DNA from 4 places in the Bradyrhizobium sp. NP1 genome. Region 1 is predicted to be linked to each of the others. Evidence: predicted binding sites of a transcription regulator. Region 1 holds the regulator's gene; each other region holds the start of a gene.
The links. Region 1 encodes LexA, which represses DNA repair genes until DNA is damaged. Its sites were predicted from a motif close to TGTTCNNNNTGTGTTCNG; they were not measured.

Region 1 (4,212 bases):
CTGTTGCTCTCGGGCGCGGAGGTTGCGACCCAGCGGTCGTTCTTCATGACGGCCGTAGTGCTGATCGCCGTCATGGTCGACCGTCGCGCCATCACCTTCCGCACGCTGGCGGTCGCAGCGCTGATCGTGCTCGCGATCGCGCCGGAAGCGCTGGTACATCCGAGTTTCCAGATGTCGTTTGCGGCAACGCTTGGCCTGGTTGCGCTGGTGCAGATCGGGATGCCGCGCCTGCTCGCGACGCCGGAGAGCTCTGCGACCGCGCGCGTTGCGCTGTGGGGCGGGCGCGAGCTCGTCATGCTGGTGCTGGCCTCGCTGGTGGCGGGACTGGCGACCACGCCTTACGCCGCTTTCCACTTCCACCGCGTCACCCCTTACGGCCTCCTCGCCAACCTTCTGGCGATGCCGGTCGTCTCGGCGCTCGTGATGCCGGCGGGCCTGCTCGGGCTCGCGGCGATGCCGTTCGGCTTCGACGGCCTGTTCTGGTGGCTGATGGGGATCGGGATCGACTGGATGATCGTGGTCACGCAATGGGTCGCGGCGCTGCCCGGCGCGATCGGCCGCATGGCGGCGTTCGGCATCGCTCCGGTCATCGTGGCGAGCCTTGGCCTCATCCTGATGGGCCTGTTGCGCTCGCCGCTGCGCTGGTCGGGCGCGGTTGCGCTGGCCGCAGCTATCGTCTGGGCGGTCGCGACGCCGCTGCCCGACGTCCTGGTTTCCGGCGACGGCCGCAACGTCGCCGTGCGTGGTCGGGACGGGCGGCTGCACCTGATGAGGACGGCGAAGGACGCGTTTCTGGTGAAGGAATGGCTGGCCGCGGACGCCGACCCGCGGCCGCCGGTCGATGCCAGCCTTGGCGAGGGGGTGTCCTGCGACGAGGCCGGCTGCGTGGCCGCGATGGCCGATGGCGGGCTCGTCACGCTTGCCGATCATGCCGCGGCGCTTGGAGACGACTGTGCGCGTGCAGCGCTGGTCGTGACGGCACGGCAGGCGCCGGCGCAATGCGAGGCCGCAACCATCGACCGCGCGCGCCTGCAAAGGCAGGGCACGCTGTCGGTTCGCCGTACGCGCCAGGGATTTTCCATCGGCGCGGTCAAGCCGCAGGGCTTCGACCGCCCATGGTCCCTGGCAATCGCTGGCGAGGGCGAGGTGGACGTCTCACCTGTTCTCAGGTCACCGCAAACCGCTCCGCGCGATGCGACACCGGCGGAGACCGATTTGCAGGCGGACGACTAGCGCGGCGCGCTCAACCCACGGGCTGCCGTCGCGGTGCCGGCGTCTCCACGGCAGGAGCTGCCTTCTCCGGGGTTCGCTGCGTCACCGGGAGTTGCAGCACCCGCGCACGCTGGCCTTCGCACAGTTGCGTCACCAGCACGAAGCTGCCATCCGGAAATTCGATCGCGTCATGGTGCCGTTCGGGCACGAGCGGATCGATCTTGCCGAACTTGCCGACGCGCGAGTTGATCGTCTTGGTCCAGATCCACCGGCTGTCGTATCTGACATCGGCGGCGAAGGCCAGCTCGGTACCGGGAAGCAGGCAAACCGCGACGCCTGGTTCGCGCTCGCTTGCGAAGCCGCGTGTCGAAGTCCCGCGGAAGGACGTTGTGATCAGTTCTTCGCCGACCTCGGCGGGACGGGACGCCACGGCATGCAGACTGTAGTCACACATCGGGTTGCTCCTCGTTCGAGATAGCGACCCGTGCCTGTGTGCGTGTCCCTGAGCATGCTCGCCGCACAATGCCTTTCGCCTGTGCCGCGAGGAGACCGATTGTTGTTTGTCGATCTTGCTGCGGGAGGCGCGGGCCCTATCAAAGTGGACGATAACGCCAACCCTTGGCTTCCTTGTAGGCAATTCTGCGACTCGCGGCCTGCGCGGCCATCACAAATTAGTTTGGCGTGAAGCGCAGTTTCTTTGGAACAAAAATGGCCTCTCGCGCATAGGCAGGGGGCTTCTGTCCGAGCAATGAGGACAGCGCGCGCGTTTTCCCGGCTGCCCATTTTCTTGTCACGTTTCCTGTCACGCGCTTCGCCTTATAAGCATGAGCGCGCTTGCGCTGTTGTCGCTGGCTCGTTGCTCCGTTTGGCATGCGAGCCTTGCAACGCGCGACAACACCACACGCGGCCGAGGCGGCGTTCAACCGCCGCGACCGTCCTGTACGCGGTGCCACTCAGTACTTCCGATACAGCCCGATCAGCTTGCCCTGGATCTTGACGCGGTTCGGCGGGAGTATCCGGACCTCGTAGGCCGTGTTGGCCGGCTCCAGCGCAATGGAAGCACCTCGGCGGCGAAAACGTTTCAGCGTCGCTTCCTCGTCATCGATCAGCGCGACGACGATGTCGCCGGTGTCGGCACTCTCGTTGCGCTGGATCAAAGCCATGTCGCCGTCGAGGATACCGGCATCGACCATGGAGTCGCCGCGCACCTCGAGCGCGTAGTGCTCACCGGAGCCGAGCATGTCGGGCGGCACGCTGATGGTGTGGCTGCGGGTCTGCAGTGCCTCGATCGGTGTGCCGGCGGCGATGCGGCCCATGACGGGCACCGCGACCGGACGCTCACCGTCATCGGCGGTGGAGCTGGCGCTGCGGCCCTTGCCGAGATTGCCTTCGATGACGCTCGGGGTGAAGCCGCGGCGGCTGCCGCCGCCGCTTGCGGAAAGCTCGGGCAGCTTGATCACCTCGATGGCGCGGGCGCGGTTGGGCAGGCGACGGATGAAGCCGCGTTCTTCCAGTGCGGTGATGAGGCGGTGGATGCCGGATTTCGAGCGCAGGTCGAGTGCGTCCTTCATCTCGTCGAACGAGGGCGGGACGCCGGCCTCTTTCAGCCGTTCATTGATGAAACGCAGAAGTTCGTACTGTTTGCGCGTGAGCATCTCGAGCAAGTCCCCCGGTTGATGGTGCCGATTGATGCGACCACGGGAGCGCGGCTCCCATTCTCGGCATCAAAGTAGATACCAGCACTCGAAACAAATCATGAACGGACACTATATGTTCGATATGTGTTCCGCAACCACTTAATTTCCGGTGAACGCGCTCCGAGGGCGCGGAACCGCTGCCCGATCGCCTCAGTCAGGCAGTCGCAGCACGTCGCAAGACGCGCCCGCTTTCGCCGCCGGCGCAAATGGCGGACGGATCAGAAGTGCCTGTGCCGCAGCGAGATTCGCAACCAGCGAGCTGTCCTGGTGATTGACCGGCGTGGCGATCAGCGTGCCGTCGTCGCGCTCGTCGAGCCGCGCGCGCAAGTAATCCTCGCGCTGATCGTTGGCGCCGACGTCGCGGCCGAGCAGGGCGGTTTCACGTGCATGGTGAATCACCGAGCGACCCGAAAGCGCGCGAATCAACGGCACCAGAAACAGGAAGGCGCAGACATAGGAGGAAACCGGATTGCCGGGCAGGCCGATCACCCGGAGCGCGCCGAGCCGGCCGTGCATCATCGGCTTGCCCGGGCGCATCGCAATGCGCCAGAACGCCATGGTCACGCCTTCTGCCCGAAGCGACCGGTGCACCAGGTCATGGTCGCCGACCGAGGCGCCGCCGGTCGTGATCAGGATGTCGGCGCCGGAATCCCGGGCGCGGCGGATGCCCGACGTGGTCGCTTCCAGCGTGTCGGCGGCGACCCCGAGATCGATCGTGTCGGCGCCCTCGGCGCGCGCCAGCGCGCGCAGCGAATAGCCGTTGGAATAGACGATCTGGCCCGGGCCGGGCGTTGAGCCGGGCATCACCAGCTCGTCGCCGGTCGCCAGGATCGCGACCTTGGGCCGGCGCCGCACCGGAAGGTTGGGGTGATTCATGGCGGCCGCGAGCGACAGATGACGGTCGCCAAGCCGGGTGCCTCCTTGCAGCAGCACCTCGCCCTGCCTGAAATCGATGCCGGGGCCGCGGATATGGCGGCCGACGCTGGCCGCCTCGGTGATGCGGATGGTGTTGCCGTCGGCCTCGGTGTCCTCCTGGATCACCACGGCATCGGCGCCGTCGGGGATGACGCCGCCGGTGAAGATGCGCACGGCCTCGCCTTGCCCGACCCGTCGTTCGAACGGGCGGCCGGCTGCGACCTCGCCGATCACGGTCAGCCGCGCGCCTGCCTGCGCCGCATCCGCCGCGCGCACCGCGTAGCCGTCCATCGCCGACATCGCCTGCGGCGGCTGGTTGCGCAGCGCAGCGACATCGCGCGCCAGCACGCGATGGTAGGCGGCATCCAGCGCCACCATTTCCTGTTCC
Region 2 (4,212 bases), 2.2 Mb from region 1:
CGAAGCGGCGCCGCGAGATCATCGGCCAGCTCGAAGGGCTCGGCGTCCGCCCGTGGACGCTGCCGCGCGGCGGTTTCTATCTCTGGTGTCGCCTGCCTGACGGGCGGGACGCGGCCGAGGTTGCCAAAGCCGCGCTCCGCGAACGGGTCGTGCTCGCCCCGGGCAACGCCTTCAGCGTCACGCAGTCGGCCACCGATCTGATGCGCTTCAACGTGGCGCAGACGAACGCGCAGGCGCTGCGGATTCTCGGCCGATCACTCCGATGACATCGGTCACGGCCGGACTTCCGAACCAGAGCCACACTCGATCAATAAGTTGCTAGCGTCCTTTGATTCCGAAGTTCGCAAACGGGTATGCCGCATAATGATGCGAACTTCGGAATCGGCACACTAGTTCGATTTCGGCAGCAGGTTCTTCAGCTTCTCGGCGTCCTTGACGTTGATCTTGAAGCCGCCCGGCATCACCACGTCGCCCGGCTTCTGGTCGGGCTTGCAGGCGCCGAGCCATTTCGCCTCGATCGTGGTCAAATTGTCCTGCTGCGAGCCCGCGCGGTCGATATGCGAGGAGGTCTTCACGGTGTAGGCGGAGCTGAAGTCGCCCGTGATCTCGGCATGCGACGTCATCGACAGGCCGCCGACGCTGCAGACGGAATCGCTGACATAGCCGGTTGCGGTCTTCCTGACCTCCTGCTTGGAGCAGACCTGCTTGGCAAGCGGCGAGACCGCGTTGGTCATGTCCTTGTCGGTGGTCTCGTCGGTGCAGTGCTGCATCGTCATGTCGGGCGACTGCGAACCGACCTTGACGATCTTCATCTCCCAGAGGCCCGCCTTGCGCACCGGCATCTCGTCGCCGCGCGCCACGGACGCGCCGATCAGGGCGCAGCACGCCGCGCCGAGCGATAGACAAAACAAAGAAAGTTGCCGCGGCATGGCGCGCGCTCCCGTCTTGTTGTGGTGGATGCGTTCGGAGGTCGCCCTCAGTAGCGCGTGCGCAACGGCCTTTCGTCGGCGCCGTAGGGCACCCAGCGGCAGGAGAAGGAGATATAGCCGCCATATTGCGCATCGATGGCGAGGAACTTCGCCACCTTGCCGTAGCGCGCGCAATGGTCGGCTGCGATCTGGCGCGCATCCACCTGGGTCGCGAGCTCGTAGGCGATGATGCCACCGGTGTCGTTGCCCTTGACGGGCGGCACCCAGTTGAACAAGTCGGCTCGCGCCGGCGCCGCGGCCAACACCCCGCAGGCGACAGCCAGGCTCAAAGCCCCAATCAGTCTCATTCGCGACTCCTGTTTTGCGGCGCATCTTAGGGCCCATCGAAGGGCAAAAAAAGGCCGCCCCGCGGCTGGACTGCAGAGTGACGGCGAGTGTTGCCGCGCTGCACTTGACCCCGCCATCGCTTCACGGCACGGTCCGCTGACCGGATCATTGCTCGGATTGTCGATGCGCGACCTCGCTTTCGCCGTGAAGAAAACCGCCCTCGGCGCCGTGTTCGGCCTCGGCCTGCTCGCCGCGAGCCAGACCGCGCAGGCGGCCAATCCGCTGGAGCTCAATTTCGGCCTGACCGGCCCGAATTATGAAGGCCGTGTCGCGCCCTGCGAGAGGGCCATGGGCACCATCACCACCCAGTTCTGGGAAAAGGAAAGCTCCTTCTGGAATTCCTCCCTCAAGATCGCGGCTTACAGCAATATTCACGAAATCGCGTTCCGGCCCTGGCAGTCCGACAACATCCCGCGCCGCTACTGCGCCGGACAGGTCACGCTCAATGACGGCAAGGTGCACGGCATCTACTACTCGATCATCGAGGATGGCGGGTTTGCCGGCTACGACCAGGGGGTCGAGTGGTGCGTGACCGGGCTCGACCGCGACTGGGCCTATAACCCGGCCTGCCGGTCCGCCCGCCCCTGATTCTTTACCACCGTTGATGTCGATGCTTGCAGCGGTTGCTGCAACGCATGCATTTTTGTTCTTGAAATGTTCCGGTCGCCTGCTAGGTTTCCGATCATTTAGTCGAGAGGCGCCGTCATGTTTGGTTTGGTTGCGCGGACAGTTTCGCGGTCTTTGACCTGCTTTGCCATCACCCCCATCGTCCTGATCCTCGCTGTCTTGGTCCTCGCTGTCCTGGCAGCCGGCGGCACGTCGCCGGCAGCCGCACAGGATCGGCGGCAGAACGCGCCCGGCGAGTTCGATTTCTACGTGCTGTCGCTGTCCTGGTCGCCCTCCTTCTGCGAGGAGGCGGCGGAGCGCGGCAATGGCGGGCGATCACAGGCGCAATGCGGCGGGCGGCCGTTCTCCTTCGTGGTCCATGGCCTGTGGCCGCAATATGAGCGCGGTTTTCCCGAATATTGCCAGCAGCCCTCGCCGCGGCTTGCCCGCAACATCATGGTGTCGATGCTCGATTTGATGCCGGCGCCGGGCCTGATCTACAACGAATGGGACAAGCACGGCACCTGCTCGGGGCTCGGCGAGCGCGGTTATTTCGAAGCCGTCCGCAAGGCGCGCGCCGCCGTGAAGATCCCCGAGGACTTCCTGCAATTGTCCGAGCCGAAGACGGTGGCGCCCTCGGAGATCGAGGATGCCTTCATCAAGGTCAATCCGGGGCTCTCGCCCACGGCGATCTCGGTGACCTGCAATCGCTCGCGGCTCTCGGAAGTGCGCATCTGCCTCAGCAAGGAGCTGCAGTTCCGCGCCTGCGAGGAGATCGACCGCCGCGCCTGCCGCCGCGACCAGGTGACGATGCCGCCGATCCGCGGCGGCTAGGCTTCGTTTCCCGTCATTGCGAGCAATGCCAGCGGCAGGCAATCCATACTTCCGTGGCAAGATGGATTGCTTCGCTGCGTTCGCCATGACGTGCTAACTGCTGTCTCATGAACTACCGTCACGCCTTCCATGCCGGCAGCTTCGCCGACGTCATCAAGCACGTCGTGCTGGTGCGCATCCTGATCCATCTGCAGCAGAAGCCTGCCGCATTCCGCGTCATCGACACCCACGCCGGCGCAGGTCGTTACGACCTCACCGGCGAGGAGGCGCGGCGCAGCGGCGAGTGGCTGACCGGCATTGCACGGATCATGCAGGCGCGCTTTTCCGATTCCGCGCTGGCCGTGATCAAGCCCTATCTCGACATCGTCAGGGCCTTCAACCCGCAAGCCGCGCTTGCCGCCTATCCCGGCTCGCCGCTGATCGCCCGCGCGCTGCTGCGCCCGCAGGATCACCTCACCGCCTGCGAGATCGAACCGACCGCGCGCAAGCACCTGATCGAGGCGCTGCGCCGCGACGCGCAGGCGCGCATCGTCGACCTCGACGGCTGGACTGCGCTGCCCGCCTTCGTGCCGCCGAAGGAGCGGCGCGGCCTCGTGCTGATCGACCCGCCTTTCGAGGCCAAGGACGAGTTCGAACGCATGGCCGAGGGCTTCGCCGCGGCTTTCGCGAAATGGCCGACCGGCGTCTACCTGCTCTGGTATCCGGCCAAGAGCCGCCGCGCGACGGATGCGCTGGCGCGGCGCGTCGCCGAGGTCACAGCCAGCGTTCCGGGTGACGGAAAATGCCTGCGACTCGAGTTCAGCGTCGCGCCGCAAGGTGCCGGCACGGCGCTCGCTTCCACCGGTCTGCTCGTGGTCAATCCGCCCTGGACGCTGCAAGGCGAGTTGAAGACCATCCTGCCCGAACTGCAGAAGCCGCTCGGTCAGGGTGGCGCTGCTCGCTACCGGCTCGAAGTGCCCACACCTTAGGCGGCACTAAACCACGAAAAGCCGTAGTCAATTTGCGACGAACCGTATTATGCTGCCGCTGTGACTGGCTTTACGTTCCGCTTCCGCGAATGGTTGCGGCGGAGTGATGAAGGCCAAACAAAGATCCAGGCGAATCGGGACGTGAACCGATCCGCTCAAGGTGGCCAAGCTTTCCGGCAGTGAATGTCCGGTCTGGCCGTGGCGCGGTTACGTGTCGCGGCGGAGCAATGCGGGGGAGGAGTTTCCCGATGGCCATGACTGGAACGGTCAAGTTCTTCAATGGAGAACGCGGCTACGGCTTCATCAAGCCTGATGATGGCGGCCGTGACGTGTTCGTTCACATCACCGCCGTGGAGCGGGCGGGACTGAAGGACCTGACCGAAGGACAGCGCATCACGTTCGAGGTCGAACCGGACAAGAAGGGCAAGGGCCCCAAGGCGGTCAATCTCGTCGTGTCTTCCTGAGAGGGGTGCGCTGCGGCATGATGC
Region 3 (4,212 bases), 3.8 Mb from region 1:
GCGAAACGTCAAGGTTTTGCAACGGCAAAAGCCGATTTCGCTGGGCTTGCACGGCCTTATGCATCACATAAAGGGCGCATTCGGCGGCGATTTTTGCCGGTTCCGGCGGCACAGGCGTCTGGGCCCGAAATGGGCAACATTTTCGCCTCGGCCCGCTGTCGTCTGGTTGCGGCCGCGGGCGATTTTTTCCGAAAAGATCGTTCCGCGTTGTTTGGCGGATTTTCTTGCTTAAATGAACGATAACAGGCGCATCCAGCAGGACCCTCGGTCAGTGACCCGCCAAGCCCTGAAATTCGGCCGGCCGGGCCGCGTCGGCCTGTGCCTCGGTGCGCTGCTGCTGTCCTGGCTGCCGGCCGCCGCACAGGGACGGCTCGATGCGCAATATGAGGCGACGCTGGCCGGCATTCCCGTCGGCAAGGGCTCCTGGACCATCGAAGTCGGCGACGACCAGTTTTCCGCAACCGCCTCCGGCGGCACCTCGGGCCTGCTCAACGCGATTGCCGGCGGCAGCGGCAACGGCACTTCGCAGGGCCGCGTCGTCAATGGCGCGCTGATCGCGACCAACTTCGTCGGCTCGACGACCACGTACAGGAAGTCGGAAACGATCCACATCACGCTCGCCAACGGCAATGTGAAGGAATTCAACATCGATCCGCAGCCGCCGGTCGATCCCGGCCGGCTTCCGGTGCCGGATGCACATCGCCGCGGCGTGTTCGATCCGATGACGGGCTCGATCTTGCGCGTGCCCGGCACCATCGATCCGCTGAGCCCCGAGGCCTGCCACTCCAGCGCGGCGGTGTTCGACGGCCGCATGCGCTATGACTTGAAGCTCGACTTCAAGCGCATCGAGACGGTCAGGACCGAGCGCGGCTATCGCGGCCCGGTGCTGGTCTGCGCGATCTACTTCGTGCCGCTGTCGGGCTACATCCCCGATCGCCCGGTGATCAAATATCTCATCGCCCAGCGCAACATGGAGGTTTCGTTCGCGCCGCTGCCGGGAACCAGGATTCTGGTGCCCTATCGCCTGGTCATTCCGACCCCGCTCGGCACCGCGATGCTGGAAGCCACGACGTTCGTGACCCAGCTGCTGCCGCCCCGCGTCGCCAAGACACAATAGGGACACAACGCAACGCGGTCGCAGTGACCGCGCCGCAGGAATCGTAAATCGCGCCGACCACGCCCGGAATCAGGTTGACTCTCGCCCGATTCTGATTCGACTCGTGGCCAGCGAAAACTTTAAGAAATTCGTCGCCGTACGGTCGCTTGTGGCGCGGCGCCAAACTTGATCTAGTGCCGACGTGAAAGCGTCGACGCGAGATGTTGCGGTGAACGAAGCAGGACATGAGGGGGAGTCAGCGATTCGGCCGCGATTTGTTCACAACCCGTTCCGAAACTTAAGCCGAGGCCTCGCAAGCGTCGCATTGTGACACATCTATCAACTTGAATCGGCGCGGATTCTCTTCGCTATCCGCTTTGCGGAACCCGCGCGGAACAACGTAGAATCTCAAGACAATATGGCTTTCTCCCCTCAGGATCGGGCTCCCGGCGCGGGCGTCACCGCAGTGCTTGGGCCGACCAACACCGGCAAGACCCATCTCGCCATCGAACGCATGCTGGCGCATTCCTCGGGGATGATCGGCCTGCCGCTGCGGCTGTTGGCGCGCGAGGTCTACAACAAGGTCGCCGATCGCGCGGGCACTGAGGCCGTCGCGCTGATCACCGGCGAGGAGAAGATCAAGCCGAAAAATCCGCGCTTCTGGGTCTCGACCGTGGAAGCGATGCCGCGCGATCTCGACGTCTCGTTCCTCGCGGTCGATGAAATCCAGATCGGCGCCGATCTCGAGCGCGGCCATGTCTTCACCGACCGCATCCTCAATCGCCGTGGCCGCGACGAGACGCTGCTGCTGGGGGCTGCGACGATGCGGCCGATCGTGGAGCGGCTGTTGCCCGGCGCCTCGACGATTACCCGGCCGCGATTGTCGCGACTCGAATTCGCCGGCGACCGCAAGATCACCCGCCAGCCGCGGCGCACCGCGATCGTCGCCTTCTCGGCCGACGAGGTCTATGCGATCGCGGAACTGATCCGCCGCCAGCATGGCGGCGCCGCGGTTGTGCTCGGCTCGCTTAGCCCGCGCACGCGCAATGCCCAGGTGTCGATGTTCCAGAACGGGGATGTCGATTATCTCGTCGCGACCGATGCGATCGGCATGGGGCTCAATCTCGACGTCGACCACGTCGCCTTCGCCTCCGACCGCAAATATGACGGCTACCAGTTCCGCAGGCTCAATCCCGCTGAATTCGCCCAGATCGCCGGGCGTGCCGGGCGCGCCACTCGCGACGGCACCTTTGGTACGACGGGACGCTGCGCGCCGTTCGAGCCGGAACTCGTCAACGCGCTGCAGAACCATACCTTCGACAGCGTGAAGGTCCTGCAATGGCGCAATTCGAAGCTGGATTTTTCCTCGCTCGGCGCGCTCCAGGTGTCGTTGACGCTGCCTCCCGGCCACGAGGCGCTGACGCGCGCCCCGGCCGCCGAGGACGTGCGTGTGCTCGACCACGCCGCGCGCGATTCCGATGTGCGCGACATGGCGCACAGCGCCGCCGCGGTCGAGCGGCTCTGGGACGCCTGCCAGATTCCGGACTACCGCAAGTTGTCGCCGGCCGCCCATGCCGAGCTCGTGACCACGGTATTCGGCTATTTGATGCAAAATGGCCGCATCCCCGATGCATGGTATGCTGCCCAGGTGGACCAGGCCGACCGCGTCGACGGCGATATCGATACGCTGTCGGGGCGGATCGCGCAGATCCGGACCTGGACCTTTGTCGCCAACCGGCCGGATTGGCTGGCCGATCCCGAGCATTGGCAGGGAATAACGCGCGAAGTCGAAAATAAATTATCTGACGCGCTGCACGAACGGCTTACGGAGCGTTTCGTTGATCGGCGGACCAGTGTATTGATGCGCCGCCTGCGGGAGAACAGCGTTTTGAACACGGAAATTGGCAAAACCGGCGAAGTCGTCGTCGAAGGTCACGCGATCGGCCGGCTCGATGGATTCACCTTTGCGCCGGAGACCGCGGAAGCGGGCTCGGACGCCAAGGCGCTGCAGGCCGCCGCGCAGCAGGTGCTGGCGCGCGAGATCGATGTGCGCGCGGAAAAGCTCGGGGGAGCGCCGGACGAGCAGTTCGTGCTGACGTCTGACGGAACCATCCGCTGGACCGGCGATGCCGTCGCCAGGCTGGTGGCGGCGGAAGATGCCCTGCATCCGCGCATCCGCATCATTGCCGACGAACGGCTGACCGGGGCCTCGCGCGAGAAAGTGCAGGCGCGGCTCGACCTCTGGCTGAAGACGCATATCGAAAAGCTGCTCGGGCCGCTGTTCGAGCTCAACAAGGCCGAGGACATCACCGGCATCGCGCGCGGTATCGCCTTCCAGCTCGTCGAGGCACTCGGCGTGCTGGAGCGCAGCCGGATCTCGGCGGAGATGAAGGATCTCGACCAGCCCTCGCGCGCGTCATTGCGCAAATACGGCGTGCGTTTCGGCGCCTATCACGTCTATCTGCCCGGCCTGCTGAAGCCGGCAGCGCGCTCGCTGGCCGCGCTGCTCTGGGCGCTGAAGCATGACAATGTCGAGCTGTCGGTGCTGTCGAGCGCGCAGCATCTGGCGAGCTCGGGCCGCACCTCGTTCCCGGTCGACAAGCAGCTGCCGCGCGACGCCTATCGCGTGCTGGGCTACCGCCAGGCGGGCGAGCGCGCCGTGCGCGTCGATATCCTGGAGCGGCTGGCCGATCTCATTCGCCCGGCGCTGGCCTGGCGCGAGACCTCGTCCGGCGAGAAGCCGCCCGGCGCCTTCGACGGCCGCAGCTTCGTGGTGACGCAGGCGATGACCTCGCTCACCGGGTCGGCCGGGGAGGATTTCGCGTCGATCCTGCGCGCGCTCGGCTATCGCATGGATCGCCGTCCGCCGCTGCCGCCCAAGCCCGTCGCGGTCACGGAGCCCGTCGCCGTCACGGAGACCGTGGCAGCCGAAGCCTCGCCGGTGGAGGGATCGGCGGATGCGCCGTCCGAGGTCGCAGCGGAGACGCCCGCCGAAGCCGTGGCCGATGCGCCCACCGAGGTTCAGGATCACGTGACAGTGGTCGCCGGCGACGCACAGGCGGAGCCTTCTGCGCCGCCGGATGCGGTTGTGGCCGCGCCGTCGGCAGCATTGCTGC
Region 4 (4,212 bases), 1.6 Mb from region 1:
TCGCGATCCGCGGCTATCATACGGCCCGTGGCGAAGGGCATCGCAAGGTTTGCCTGATCCCGTCCTCCGCGCATGGCACCAATCCGGCGTCCGCCAGCATGGTCGGCATGGAGGTCGTGGTGGTCGCCTGCGACAAAGGCGGCAATGTCGACGTCGCCGATCTCCGCGCCAAGGCCGAGCAGCACGCAAACGACCTCGCAGCGGTCATGATCACCTATCCTTCCACGCATGGCGTGTTCGAGGAGGAGATCAGCGAGATCTGCGCGATCGTGCATCGCCATGGCGGCCAGGTCTATCTCGACGGCGCCAACCTCAACGCCCAAGTCGGCCTTGCCCGGCCCGGCGACTACGGCGCCGACGTCAGCCATCTCAACCTGCACAAGACCTTCTGCATTCCGCACGGCGGCGGCGGCCCCGGCATGGGCCCGATCGGGGTGAAGGCGCACCTTGCGCCCTATCTGCCCGGTCATCCCTCAACCGACGACGGCACGGCCCACGCGGTGGGGCCGGTCTCGGCCGCGCCGTTCGGCTCCGCCTCGATCCTGACCATCTCCTACATCTACATCCTGATGATGGGCAGTGAAGGTTTGAAGCGCGCCACGGAAGCTGCGATCCTCAACGCCAATTACGTGGCGGCGCGGCTGGATGCGCATTTCCCGGTGCTCTACCGCAACGCGCGCGGCCGCGTCGCGCATGAATGCATCGTCGATCCCCGGCCCTTGAAGCAGACCAGCGGCGTCACCGTCGACGATATCGCCAAGCGCCTGATCGACTATGGCTTCCATGCGCCGACCATGAGCTTTCCGGTGCCGGGCACGCTGATGATCGAGCCGACCGAATCGGAATCCAAGGCCGAGCTGGATCGCTTCTGCGATGCCATGATCGCGATCCGCAGGGAGGTCGCGGACGTCGAGAGCGGCCGCTTCACGATCGAGGCCTCGCCGCTGCGTCATGCGCCGCATACCGTGCACGACATCGCCGACGATGGCTGGAATCGCGCCTATGGCCGCGCCGAGGGCTGCTTCCCCGACGGCGTCTCGCGATCAGACAAATACTGGTGCCCGGTCGGCCGCGTCGACAATGTCTATGGCGACCGCAACCTGGTGTGCTCCTGCCCGCCGGTCGCGGATTACGCGCAAGCGGCGGAGTGACGCGATAAAGCGTCATCCCCGGAGTGACGTGATAGAGCGTCATCCCCCCGGGTGACGCGATAAAACGTCATCCCCCGGGTGACGTGATAAAGGCGTCATCCCGCGGCGCGCGCATCAGCGCGAACCCGGGATCTCCGAGATTCCGGGATTGGTCCTTCGGATCTTTCGGGACCACGGCTTCGCCGTCGCGCTCCCGCGGGCCCTCGCCGGCGGCCCTAAAGCGCGATGAGATCAGGTTGAATCGTCATCGCGCTTTAGGTTCTTGATTGAGCATGATCTCCGCGCAAACGCGTTCCGCGTTTGTCGCGAGGGAAAACCGCTACACACTTTTCCGGATCATGCCCTCGCGGTCGAAGCCCAAAACGAAACGGGCGCCAAAGACGTCGGCAACTCAACGTCCTCGGCGCCCGCGCGGGGATTGCCCCCGATTCAAAGTGACGCTTATTCCTCCGCCGGCTCCTCGCCTTCGGTCTCCTCGCGCTCGGCAGTACCGGCAAGGATCTGCTCGGCGATCAGGCCGGAGTTCTGGCGGATCGCGGTCTCGATCTTGGTGGTGATGTCGGGGTTGGATTTGAGGAACGCCTTGGAGTTCTCGCGGCCCTGGCCCAGCCGCTGGCTGTCATAGGAGAACCAGGCGCCGGACTTTTCCACGATGCCCGCCTTGACGCCGAGATCGAGGATCTCGCCCATCTTGGAGACGCCCTCGCCATACATGATGTCGAACTCGACCTGCTTGAACGGGGGCGCCAGCTTGTTCTTCACCACCTTGACGCGCGTGGTATTGCCGACCACCTCGTCGCGCTCCTTGATCGCGCCGATGCGGCGGATGTCGAGGCGGACGGAGGCGTAGAACTTCAGCGCGTTGCCGCCGGTCGTGGTCTCCGGCGAGCCGTACATCACGCCGATCTTCATGCGGATCTGATTGATGAAGATCACCATGGTGTTGGACTTGTTGATGGAGGCGGTGAGCTTGCGCAGCGCCTGGCTCATCAGGCGGGCCTGCAGGCCCGGCAGCGACTCGCCCATCTCGCCCTCGAGCTCGGCCTTCGGCACGAGGGCCGCGACCGAATCGACCACCAGCACGTCGACCGCCCCGGAGCGCACCAGCGTGTCGCAGATTTCCAGCGCCTGCTCGCCGGTATCGGGCTGCGAGATCAGGAGCTCGTCGATGTTGACGCCGAGTTTGCGGGCATAGACCGGATCGAGCGCGTGCTCGGCGTCGATGAAGGCGCAGATGCCGCCCCTCTTCTGGGCCTCGGCCACCGTGTGCAGCGCCAGAGTGGTCTTGCCCGACGATTCCGGCCCGTAGATCTCCACGATCCGCCCCTTGGGCAGGCCGCCGACGCCGAGCGCGATGTCGAGCCCCAGCGAGCCGGAGGAGATCGTCTCGATGTCCATGGAGCGATCGTTCTTGCCGAGCTTCATCACCGAGCCCTTGCCGAACTGACGCTCGATCTGGGAAAGCGCGGCGGACAGGGCTTTGGTCTTGTCCATGGAAGATCCTTCAACGATACGCAGTGCGGGGACGGACATCGGGCTGGCTCCTTATGACGGGGATTCGCGGGCGGGACAAACGGACTTGGCGAGGCGCTCTCAAGTTGAGGCAATGTACCCCATTTGTTCTCAGTTCGCAATATGTTCTTTTTGCGAATTCCCCTCTGCGGGTATCGGAATCGAAAGGGGCCGCCCTTCAGCGACCCCTTGCCGGTTAAAATTATTGCGGAATGAAAAGCCTGCCCCCGGCAAGACCAACTTAGAGTTTTCCACAGGCTTTGAAATCCCGAAAACTACTGTTCGTAGCACTGTCCTAATTTGCCGTTGCGGGTGTCCTAACTAGGACAGCACCGCGATTGTGGGTGCTGGCCGTATTTGACCCCGGTGTCCTGGTTTGAATCTGCTAGTGTCCTCATTTGTCTCGGCCATGGCGGAGAGCGGCCATGCGGGCACTTGAGGTATTTGCGATCTACGTGGTGCCATTTCTGCTGCTGGGCTTGGCCATCAAGCTCATAATGAAGCGGTACGCGGTCGATCTAACTGATATTCAAAAGCAGGCTGGCCCTAACCGCAAAGCGCGGAGGGTGTTCCTCTTGGGCGGCTGGCGCAAAGAAGAGTAAGGCCGCCTCAGTTGGCGGCCTCTTTCATTTTGCAGGCACCTGCAATTCTCCTTATCGACGTCGACTAGATCAAAGCTCCCTTCTAGGAGTTGCAGCCACAAGCTTTTGTGCTGGCCGTATTTGACCCACCCCTGAGTTGATCTTGGGAGTGTCCTAATCTGTCTCCGGCGGCGGCTTTGAAACTATGTCAAGGTCTCCCAAAGTGCCCTTCCATCCGCACTTCGGACACTGGATCGGTGCGCTCGACTCTTCGCCAGAATCGAAGCCGCAGACGGGACAGACAAAGCGCACCTTGAGACGCTTAACGATCTTTTCCCAAGCCATCTAAATTCACCCAGGGGCCGTGCCCCAAATCGCCCTGTCAACGAACGCGCATTTGCTGCCATTATGTCCGCGCTTGAAATGAGCGCCGTGGAGGAATGGACATGAAGATTTTTGTCGTAGCATTGGTATTTTTGAGTTCTGTGGCTCTGACGACAGCGGCATCGGCAGATAAAATGAACGGCAAGGGCAATTGCTCGGGAGGGGTCTGCACTACCACCACCAGCCAGGGGATGAGGTGTCCGACGGGAACATGCTCGAGGGCCGGAACGCCGTTTGCTCAAGACGTCAAATATTGCGCCGCCGCGAACTGCAAGGGCGCCAAATAGGGCGATCAAACAAGTTGCAAACAATGAAGAGGCCGCCCCGGTTGGCGGCCTCTGCCGTCTCGGCGAACTGTCGGCGTCGGCAATGGCGTCGTGAAGATGAGCACTCCACCGGGGCAATTACCGATGCGCCGGATCCATACATGCCTGCCAGTTCGGCGAATACTCCATCGCCGTCACTGCCGGAGGAGCAGTTGCGAATGTCCGGACACCACGACCGCTGCGCTTCGCGCGCGTCCCTTGAAAAAGGCCGCTGAGTGATCAGCGGCCTCCGGGTGAAAATGTGTTCGGAATGAAATC

Region 2: the regulator LexA is predicted to act here: its motif matches at 1,961-1,978, upstream of QOU61_RS07425 (ribonuclease T2 family protein).
Region 3: the regulator LexA is predicted to act here: its motif matches at 1,373-1,390, upstream of QOU61_RS36115 (helicase-related protein).
Region 4: the regulator LexA is predicted to act here: its motif matches at 2,777-2,794, upstream of recA (recombinase RecA).

What each region holds. Positions count from the first base shown of each region.
Region 1 covers NZ_CP127385.1:3,736,340-3,740,551, forward strand. The annotation lists gene QOU61_RS17870 (ComEC/Rec2 family competence protein) at 1-1,233, shown strand, start outside; gene QOU61_RS17875 (hypothetical protein) at 1,244-1,666, opposite strand; gene lexA (transcriptional repressor LexA) at 2,166-2,867, opposite strand; gene QOU61_RS17885 (molybdopterin molybdotransferase MoeA) at 3,060-4,212, opposite strand, start outside.
Region 2 covers NZ_CP127385.1:1,564,972-1,569,183, reverse strand. The annotation lists gene QOU61_RS07445 (aminotransferase-like domain-containing protein) at 1-266, shown strand, start outside; gene QOU61_RS07440 (DUF3617 domain-containing protein) at 390-929, opposite strand; gene QOU61_RS07435 (hypothetical protein) at 977-1,276, opposite strand; gene QOU61_RS07430 (hypothetical protein) at 1,440-1,904, shown strand; gene QOU61_RS07425 (ribonuclease T2 family protein) at 2,022-2,756, shown strand; gene QOU61_RS07420 (23S rRNA (adenine(2030)-N(6))-methyltransferase RlmJ) at 2,864-3,724, shown strand; gene QOU61_RS07415 (cold-shock protein) at 3,973-4,188, shown strand.
Region 3 covers NZ_CP127385.1:7,490,116-7,494,327, reverse strand. The annotation lists gene QOU61_RS36120 (DUF3108 domain-containing protein) at 272-1,117, shown strand; gene QOU61_RS36115 (helicase-related protein) at 1,515-4,212, shown strand, end outside.
Region 4 covers NZ_CP127385.1:5,304,712-5,308,923, forward strand. The annotation lists gene gcvP (aminomethyl-transferring glycine dehydrogenase) at 1-1,151, shown strand, start outside; gene recA (recombinase RecA) at 1,593-2,684, opposite strand; gene QOU61_RS25770 (hypothetical protein) at 3,089-3,265, shown strand.